DNA from 2 places in the Bacillus jepli genome. Region 1 is predicted to be linked to the other one. Evidence: riboswitches for the same ligand, from Rfam matches in the RefSeq annotation. Region 1 holds a riboswitch; the other holds the start of a gene.

Evidence for each region. A riboswitch is a leader RNA that binds a small molecule or an ion and turns the genes downstream of it on or off. The one in region 1 is predicted to bind FMN.
Region 2: it holds a riboswitch for FMN, as region 1 does, so the genes downstream of both, ribD (bifunctional diaminohydroxyphosphoribosylaminopyrimidine deaminase/5-amino-6-(5-phosphoribosylamino)uracil reductase RibD) here and ABC371_RS17565 (ECF transporter S component) in region 1, are expected to answer to the same signal.

What each region holds. Positions count from the first base shown of each region.
Region 1 is NZ_JBDFMO010000001.1:3,426,505-3,431,584, forward strand. It holds gene ABC371_RS17555 (DUF421 domain-containing protein) at 1-264, opposite strand, end outside; gene ABC371_RS17560 (LLM class flavin-dependent oxidoreductase) at 541-1,542, shown strand; FMN riboswitch at 1,660-1,789, shown strand; gene ABC371_RS17565 (ECF transporter S component) at 1,957-2,529, shown strand; gene ABC371_RS17570 (TIGR01777 family oxidoreductase) at 2,690-3,583, shown strand; gene ABC371_RS17575 (zinc ribbon domain-containing protein) at 3,643-3,846, shown strand; gene ABC371_RS17580 (secondary thiamine-phosphate synthase enzyme YjbQ) at 3,871-4,266, shown strand; gene ABC371_RS17585 (YfiT family bacillithiol transferase) at 4,418-4,915, shown strand; gene ABC371_RS17590 (TetR/AcrR family transcriptional regulator) at 4,972-5,080, opposite strand, start outside.
Region 2 is NZ_JBDFMO010000001.1:2,908,373-2,913,452, reverse strand. It holds gene ribH (6,7-dimethyl-8-ribityllumazine synthase) at 1-338, opposite strand, end outside; gene ABC371_RS14845 (bifunctional 3,4-dihydroxy-2-butanone-4-phosphate synthase/GTP cyclohydrolase II) at 375-1,544, opposite strand; gene ribE (riboflavin synthase) at 1,560-2,216, opposite strand; gene ribD (bifunctional diaminohydroxyphosphoribosylaminopyrimidine deaminase/5-amino-6-(5-phosphoribosylamino)uracil reductase RibD) at 2,227-3,297, opposite strand; FMN riboswitch at 3,499-3,684, opposite strand; gene ABC371_RS14830 (peptidylprolyl isomerase) at 4,145-4,579, opposite strand; gene ABC371_RS14825 (DUF1002 domain-containing protein) at 4,771-5,080, shown strand, end outside.

The sequences.
Region 1 (5,080 bases):
ACTTAATAAAATACCAATTAAGTAAAGAATCAAGATTACGGTCATCGTAATCATTGACCCTGTTAAACCTAACCTCTCATCTGATAATGGATGAGCCATTATATTTCCAATTAGTAAGACAATCACAAAGTCGAGAAGACCGACCTGTGAAATAGTTCGTTGCCCCATCATTCTAGCTACCACGATAAAAAACACGAAGCCCACGATTGCTCTGAGTATCCATTCAACAGCAGTGAGATGGTCTTGCGAGGCAAAAAAGTGCATAAATACTCCACCTTAACCTGAATTTACCTAATTAGTTTTTACCTATTTCATTATTACTATTAAAACTTACAACCAATAAAAAACTCTTTCTACTCAAATAGAAAGTGTTTTTATGCTTTAATATAATCCTACTAATTGTTGAATGGGGTATCACGAATAAGACCAAACATGCAGATAATACAATATTAGAAAGTAAACGATGTCGAGCAACATTGTTTGTTTCTTTACTTACAATTGATAAGATAGTAATGAAATAATAGAAGAGAGGTCATACACATGACAAATATAAATATTCCCGTCTCCGTTTTAAACCTTGCTCCAATTCGTGACGGGCAAAATCAGAAAGACGCAATTGATGCTATGGTTGATTTAGCTCAAACGACTGAAAAAATGGGATACACACGATACTGGATAGCGGAACATCACAATTCACCAACATTAGTTAGTTCTGCGACGTCCATTTTAATCAAACATACTTTAGAGCATACAGAAAAAATTAGAGTTGGTTCCGGTGGTGTTATGCTTCCAAACCATTCACCATTAGTTGTGGCTGAACAATTCGGTACAATGGCGACCATTTATCCAAACCGTCTTGATTTAGGTCTAGGAAGAGCACCAGGTACGGATATGATGACAGCAAATGCTTTAAGACGTTCAAATAATGATTCTGTTTACACCTTTCCTAATGATGTAAAGGCTTTACTCACCTACTTTGGTCCGATGGAAAGCCAAGGGTATGTAAAAGCTTATCCTGGAGTGGATACAAATGTACCAATCTATATTCTTGGTTCTTCAACGGATTCTGCTTATTTAGCAGCAAAATTAGGACTTCCGTATGTATTTGCCTCACATTTTGCACCTAGATATATGGAAGAGGCGATTTCCATTTATCGCAAACGTTTTGAACCATCCGAATATTTAAGCTCACCATACATGATGGTTTGCCTAAATGTTATTGCAACAGAAACGGATGAAGAGGCGAAACGAGAAATCACAACCATGCAGCAATTTTTCTTAAACGTTGTACGTGGTTCCCAAAACCCATTACAACCACCAGTTGACAACATGGATGAACTTTGGAACGCACAAGAAAAAGAAATGGCAAAATCCATGTCTAGTGTCACATTATTAGGCAGCAAAGATTCCATTCGCAAGCAATTGACAAGTTTCCAAGAAAAATATAATGTCGATGAGCTTATGGCTGTTTCTTACATCTATGATCCGGACAAACAAAAGCGTTCATATGAGATTTTAAAAGAAGTTGTCGATGGAAAATGAGTTTTAAAGGGTATTTTGCTGATTATGCTGTGGCTTTAATCCTAAATTGGGCAATTTGAAGCAAATTGCTTCACAACGGATATAAAACTTGATATTATAAAGTGAAACTAAATATTGATCTATCTTCGGGGCTGGGTGAAAATCCCGACCGGCGGTGATGAGATTACTCTCTAAGCCCGCGAGCCGTAAGGCAGGATTTGGTGCGATTCCAAAGCCGACAGTATAGTCTGGATGGGAGAAGATGGAGGTTCTGCGCGTTCAAAAATTTTACTATGATTGAACGTTTATTAAGCGTGCCTTTTACATTAACTCCCTCAAGAAGCCATTTCTTGGGGGTTTTTATTTGGGTATGACTTAAATGCTGAACCTTTCTTCTTTTGAGGTGGATCGACAAAAGAGGAGAGGAAAGAAAAAATGAAGAAAATACCTTTACGTCAATTTGTGGCAATTGCAATGCTAAGTACGATTTCGTACATCTTAATGTTTTTGAATTTTCCATTGCCAACATTCCCAAGCTTTTTGAACGTCGATTTTAGCGATGTTCCAGCATTGCTTGCAGCACTCATTTTTGGACCGATGGCCGGAATCCTGGTTGAATTATTCAAAAACATGATTGATTATTTCATCACTGGAAGTGAAACTGGGGTACCTGTTGGTCATATTTCAAACTTTGTAGCAGGGATTATATTTGTTCTCACAACCTACTATATTTTTAAACTATTAAAAACGAAATTAGGCTTAACAATTGGATTAATTGGCGGTACAGCGATGATGGCAATCATCATGAGTGTCCTTAACTACTATGTCTTCCTACCGGCATTCAACTTTTTCTTGAATATCCCGGCCATGTCAGCACCAGAGACACTCAAAATGGTGGTTTACGCAATTCTTCCATTTAACATATTAAAAGGATTAATTGTAGCAACAATCTTCATGTTGTTGTATACTCGTCTACACCCGTGGATTAATAAACAAGCGTCGATATAAATGAGTTGATATAGCAAGCACCCGGGGGCGGGTGCTTGTTTTGTTTTTACAGCTACCAAAGTCGAGAAAGTCCTATTTCATTTCAAATCTTTGAAAATCGTTTTTCATAATCCTAGTTAATGGTAAACTAGTAAAAGAATGATAAAAGGGGATGAAAACTATGAAGAAGAAAATCGTCCTTGCAGGTGGTACTGGTTTTGTGGGATCCTATTTTTTAAAAAGGTTTACTGAACTTGGGTATGTAGTAAAAGTGATTTCAAGAAATGCCCCAAACATCACTTGGGATGATAGGGAAGGAATTATACAAGCACTTGAAGACTCCGAGATGATTATCAATCTCGCAGGGAAATCAGTCAATTGCAGATATAACGACAAAAATAAACAAGAAATTTTCCTCTCTCGAACGGAGACTACGAAAATATTAGGCAATGCCCTCGAAGAATGCAAAAATCCGCCAAAATTATGGATTAATTCCAGCACAGCAACGATCTATCGGCATGCTGAAGATAGACCGATGACAGAAGAATCTGGGGAAATAGGTACTGGTTTTTCAGTGGATGTTGCAAAAAGATGGGAAGAAGCCTTTTTTTCTTATCAATTCCAAAGAACGAGGCAGGTAGCGTTAAGAATCTCGATTGTACTTGGAGCCGGTGGAGGTGTAATGATTCCATATAAAAACTTAGTTCGTTTTGGTCTTGGTGGGATCCAGGGACCTGGTAGTCAAAAATTCAGTTGGATTCATATTGAAGATTTGTTCAATATTGTACTTTATATACGTGATCATTCCCATCTAACTGGAGTCTTTAACTGCTCAACTTCGAATCCAATTACAAATCGCGAGTTAATGAATAATCTCCGAGACGCATATAATCGTAAATTCGGATTACCATCCCCAGCTTGGCTTCTTGAACTTGGTGCGATTTTTATTAGAACGGAAACTGAATTAATTTTAAAGAGCAGATGGGTTATTCCAGAAAGACTGAATAAGGAAGGATTTATTTTTTCTTATCCAACAATCGAGGACGCACTTACACAAATAACAAAAAATAATTGAAACTATTTTCCTATAAATTCGTAAACAATAGTGTTAAAACTAAAATTGGAGATGATTTTATGGAAAGTAAAGGCTGCGTTAAATGCGGAAGCACAAATGCTGGAACGAAAGATGTATTGATGACAGGTTCTGGACTTACTAAAATGTTAGATATTCAAAACAATCGTTTTACTGTTGTGTATTGTAAGAATTGCGGATACTCTGAATTCTACAACAAGAATTCTTCTACTACATCAAATATCCTTGATTTATTCTTTGGATAATGTGATGAAGGGTAAACATAAATCATGCTGCACAAGCTCAGTATACAAACTAATAATCGCGACCAAATGGTAGATGTAACAGAAAAAGTTCAAGCCATTATTGACGAAAAGGGGATAAGAGAGGGTGCTGTGATTGTCTATTGTCCACATACAACAGCTGGGATAACGATTAATGAGAATGCGGACCCCGATGTAAAACGTGACATGATTCGCCGTTTTGATGAGGTATATCCTTGGCATCATAAGCTTGATCGTCACATGGAAGGAAACACCGCAGCTCATATGAAAGCAAGTACTGTCGGTGCATCGCAACATGTTATTGTCACAAATGGACGTTTACTCCTGGGTACGTGGCAAGGAATCTATTTTTGCGAATTTGATGGTCCTCGATCTCGAACATTCTATGTGAAAATCTTGTAAAAAGGCGAATCCCAATGATTCGCCTTTTTCCATTTAGAAAACACATTGTTACAACTCCTTCGTAAAACTCGTCGAAGCAGAAAAATTCCCTTACATTTGTTAAAATAGTACTAAGCATTTTAGTATTCGAAACTTTTAGGAGGGGAATATAATGGATGAACGTTATCCGATTGGAGAATTCCGGTTTGATGGAGATTTGACAGAAGAATTGGCAGCGGGCTGGATAAAGGAAATTGAGAATTTACCATCTTTACTAAAGAATGCTGTGAAAGATTTAACAGATGAACAGCTTGATACACCTTATCGTAATGGGGGATGGACACTTCGCCAGGTTGTTCATCATATTGCAGATGCATCGATGAATTCATATATTCGTTTTAAGTTAGCTGTGACCGAAAATAATCCAGTTATTAAACCATATGATGAAGCGAAATGGGCTGAACTAACAGATTCAACTCTACCAGTGGATGTTTCATTAACAATCATCGAAGGTGTTCACAAACGTTGGGTCCCACTTTTGCAAAGCTTTTCAATGGATGATTTCGATTTGTCATATATTCACCCAGAAGGTGGCGAAATGAAATTAGGCATCTTTTTAGGCTTTTGCGCTTGGCATGGAAACCATCATCTGGCGCATATCACGATTTAGTGAAAAATAAAAATTGGAAAATATAAAAGCAATGCACCTAGGCATTGCTTCTTCTATTAATACGATTCTTTGATAAACAACCATTTGATTAATTGCTTTCCTTGTTCAGGTGTAATCTCACCTTCAGCAAGTGATTTTAAGATTGATCTCCATGATGCAGTAACA
Region 2 (5,080 bases), 520 kb from region 1:
ATGACTGGTTTCCCAGTCGCTAATGCAGTTGCAGCCAGTCCTTTCGCTACCTCATTACAAACAAAATCATAGTGGGAAGTAGAGCCTCTAATGACAGTACCTAAGGCAATTATTGCATCATATTTACTTGATTCAGCCATTTTTTTAGCTATTAAAGGAATTTCAAAGGCACCTGGAACCCAAGCTATTTCTACATCCTCATCGGCAACCCCATGTCTCTTAAGTGCATCAAGTGATCCACTAAGTAATTTGGCTGTAATAAATTCATTAAAACGCGCTACTACAATCCCCACTCTTAAACCCGATCCAACTAAATGTCCTTCATAAATTTTATTCATCATTTACCTCCTGTGTTATCAGTTATAGTTCATTTTTTAAAAATGTAGTATATTACCTATATGTTTATATCTATTTTTTTCTTTCAATTCTAATGGAATCCGATCAACTACTTCTAATTCATATCCCTCAAGACCCGTGATTTTTCTAGGGTTATTCGTTAAAAGCTTCATTTTTTTAATCCCTAGATCCCTGAGGATTTGAGCACCAATACCATAATCCCTTAATTCTGGTAAAACTCCAAGTTTTTCATTTGTTTCGACTGTTTCTTGCCCTTCTACTTTATGCTTAAAGGCGCGCATTTTGTTTATTAACCCAACGCCTCTACTTTCTTGACGCATATATAAGAGTACACCTGACCCGGCTTGCTCTATTTGTCGCAATGCAGCATGAAGCTGTGGTCCACATTCGCATTGGTTTGATCCGAATACATCTCCAGTTAAGCATTCTGAATGTACTCTCACTAGCATTGGTTCTGTTTCTTTAATCTCACCTTTAACAAGTGCAACATGTTCTTTTCCATCAATAAGACTTGAGTATCCAATCGCTTTGAAATCTCCATATTCTGTTGGTAATAAAACTTCAACTTCTCGTATTACAAGCTTTTCCTTTTGATTCCGATAACGAATCAATTCTCCAATCGTAATCATTTTTAGGTTAAATTCATCTGCAATTTTTCGTAAATCATGAACCCTCGCCATGGTTCCGTCCTCTTTTACAATTTCACAAATCACCCCAGCAGGTTCTGACCCACATAGGGTCGCTAAGTCAACGGCTGCTTCTGTATGACCTGCCCTGCGGAGAACTCCCCCTTCCTTTGCAATTAAAGGAAAGACGTGACCAGGTCTTTTGAAATCTGACGCTTTTGATTCTGGGTTCAGTAGCTCCATTATGGTTGTTGACCGTTCGATTGCACTTATACCAGTTGTTGTCGTTTTATGGTCAATACTCACTGTAAAAGCAGTGCCATGTGGGTCTGTATTATGCATAACCATTGGATCAAGATTTAATTTTTTCGCTAACGACTTTGAAATAGGCGTACATACGAGCCCACGGCCATGCGTGATCATAAAATTAATGATATCCGGGGTTGCTTTATCAGCAATTGCAATAAAATCACCTTCATTTTCACGATCTTCATCGTCACATACTATGATTACTTTTCCTTGTTTTAGGTCGGCAAGAGCATCTTCAATTGGATCAAACATTGTCGTTCCCCCTTTTTATTTAAAGCCATGTTCTTCTAAAAAGCTTGCGGTAATCTTTGATTTAGTTGCTTTTTCATTATTAAAAGATCGTTGCATGAACCGGCTCACATACTTCCCGAGCATGTCACACTCAATGTTTACAATGTCTCCTACACCTTTATTACGTAAAATTGTTTCTGATAATGTATGGGGAATCAAAGAGAGAGTAAATGTATTTTCTGTAAGACCGAAAATCGTTAAACTCGTCCCGTCTACCGCAACCGATCCTTTATGTATCATAAACTCAACAAGCTCTTCAGGTATTTCAATTTCATAGTACACAGCATTTCCTTTTGGTTCTTTTCGAACGATCTTTCCGATACCATCGACATGACCTGAAACGATATGCCCTCCAAAACGTCCACCTGCAGTCATTGCTCTTTCTAGATTGACAGCATGATTTCGCTCTAATTCACGTAAAGAAGTTGATTTCACCGTTTCTGGCATCACATCAACAGTGAAACCATCAGATGTAAATTCCGTTACAGTTAAGCAAACTCCATTGACCGAAATGCTATCGCCTAAGTTTACATCCTCGAGAATCTTTTTAGCTTGGATCACCATTTTAACCGAATCCTGTGACCCATTTATCGCTTTTACTTTCCCGATTTCTTCTACAATCCCTGTAAACATTTTTTCACCTCTATCTCGGTTCTGCTACGATTTTAATATCTTCTCCGAGTTGTTCCACAGATTTAATGGTTAATTGTAATGCATCATTAATAGATTCAATTCCAGTACCACCAATAGAAGTCGGGGCTAGTTTTCCACCTACTAATTTGGGTGCAAGATAGACGATAACTTGGTTAATTGCCTTTTCTTTTAAAAAGCTGCCATTCACTTCTGCTCCACCTTCAACAAAAATGGAGGATATCCCTTCTTCTGCTAGACGTGCAAGTAGAGTGTTAACTAAAATGTTAGACTCCTGCAATTGAATAATTCGAACACCCTTTTTATCGGAGAATTCATTCATTTGCTCTTCATTTACTTGATTCGTAACAATAATCCAGGTCTCTGCCTTGCCGTCATTGACAACTTTCGAATCTAGAGGTGTTCTTAGGGTTGAATCTAAGATGATTCGAATCGGATTTTTACCTGTCCCATTCGGAAGCCTTGTTGTTAAACTTGGGTTATCCACAAGCACTGTATTAACGCCAACAAGAATTGCATCATGAATACTTCTATATAGATGGACATCATTTCTCGCGTCCTCACCAGTTATCCATTTACTTTCGCCAGTAACTGTTGCTATTTTCCCATCTAAAGTGATGGCAGATTTCAAGGTTACATATGGGAGTTTTTTATCTAAAAAATGATAAAAAACTGCGTTTAATGCATCTGCTTGTTCTTTGCATACCCCGACTTCTACTTCAATTCCCGCTGCTTTTAATTTTGCGATTCCTTTTCCAGCAACGAGTGGATTTGGATCGGTCGTTGCAATAATTACCCTTTTCACATTGCTATTTATTAGTAAGTCTGCACATGGCGGTGTTTTACCATGATGACTACACGGCTCCAATGTTACATAAGCCGTAGCATTTTGGGCTTTTTCACCAGCCATCTTTATCGCATGGACCTCCGCATGCGGTTCTCCTGCTTTTAAGTGTGCACCAATGCCCACCACTCGGCCTTCGTTCACAACAACGGCTCCTACAACAGGATTTGGTGTAGTTTGACCGACACCTGCTTTTGCAACATTTATCGCTAAATTCATATAATCTTGATCTCGCACGTTATTTACACTCCTTTCTATTTATCATGTACAATTTACGAGAGTTCTTACTTTGTTCCTAAACAAAAAAGACCTCGGAAAACAATCCGGGGTCCTGGTCGATGTTATTCAAGCAACAGAATATGTATTTTTGCCCATACCAAATAAAGGTATAATGGACAAATTTTTTTCACATACCGTACTAACATCCTTCTCCCATCCAGACTTTAACTGTCGGCCTTGGATTCTCACCAAAGTCCACCATTTTAAATGAATTCTCATGGCATATAGCCTATCAACATTAGAATGTTAATAATAAAATGGGTCACGGGCTTAGAACAATTGTTCATCACCGTCGGTAAGGAATTTCACCTAACCCCGAAGGAAAATATTTTTTTCTTTTAGCGATGTAAATCAGTATAACATAAAGTACTCTTATTTTGTCGAATTTAATGCTTTACAATACAAATTATGTATTTTAGTGTTCATATGAATGATCCTACACAATAAACAACCAATAAATAACTCCCCATGCAATTGCAATGAATAGCAAAATAAAAAATACTGTCCATCTTCCTTTACCCAACTAGTTTCACCTCAAGATTCATTATAGGACAAACAAAAAGACACAACAAGAATGACCTGTTGTGCCTTAATCAAATACGCCTTGGCGTATTTGTGCCCGATTTTTTTAGGCCCACACGAGGTGGGTCACAAAGACGTTGCCACAGGAAGTGGCGTTCTTAGTCTTTGATCTTATGCTCGAAAATTTCCTTTAAAAAATCGTGGCATCCGCCGGAGGCTATAACTATATTCAGCAGAGGTTTGGGCTTTGCTGAATATAGTTATCTTACTCTTCCCAAACTTTAACTTCTTTCATTACATCGCCTTGTTTAATACGGTATACTGACTCCAATCCTTCAATCACTTGACCAAAAACAGTGTGCACACCATCTAAATGTGGCTGTGACTCATGTACGATGAAAAATTGGCTTCCACCAGTATCTTTTCCAGCGTGTGCCATAGACAATGCTCCTGGTACATGTTTATGTGGATTTCCTTCTGTTTCACATTTAATTGTATACCCTGGACCACCTGTTCCATTTCCACGAGGGCAGCCGCCTTGAGCGACAAAGCCAGGAATGACACGGTGGAATGTTAAGCCATTATAAAACCCTTCATTTGCAAGCTTTTCAAAATTTGCTACAGTTCCAGGTGCTTCATTTGGATATAACTCAATGACAATTTTTTCTCCATTTTCAAATTCAATGCTAGCTTTTTTCATTTGAAACCTCCACTTAATTTCTTTCGTCCATATGTATTGAACGAGTTTATTTTACTATAAATGGTTGGAATAATCCAATCTGAAAGGGGTGTTTTTCCATTATCACCGTCAAAAAGAAATAATAAGTGAAGAATAATGTATAATATGGACGATGGATCATCTTGTTTTTAAAAATTAAGGAGGAAACTAGTTTGAGATATAAACGTATACTCTCTTTTTTACTGTTGTTTTCACTCGTTTTCCCATCACTTAGCTTCGCGGACGCTACACCTGGAGATGTGATTATTACACTTGGTCAAGACCTAACCGAAACACAAAAAGAAGCAATTTTAAAAGAAATGAATGCACCAGAGAACCCACAGACTGTCGTTGTTACAAACGCGGAAGAACATCAGTACCTTGGAAACTATATACCAAAGGCTAGAATCGGAAACAAAGCATTATCTTCTGCATCGATCACTATTGGAGAAAAAGGTTCTGGGCTAGATGTAACCATTTCAA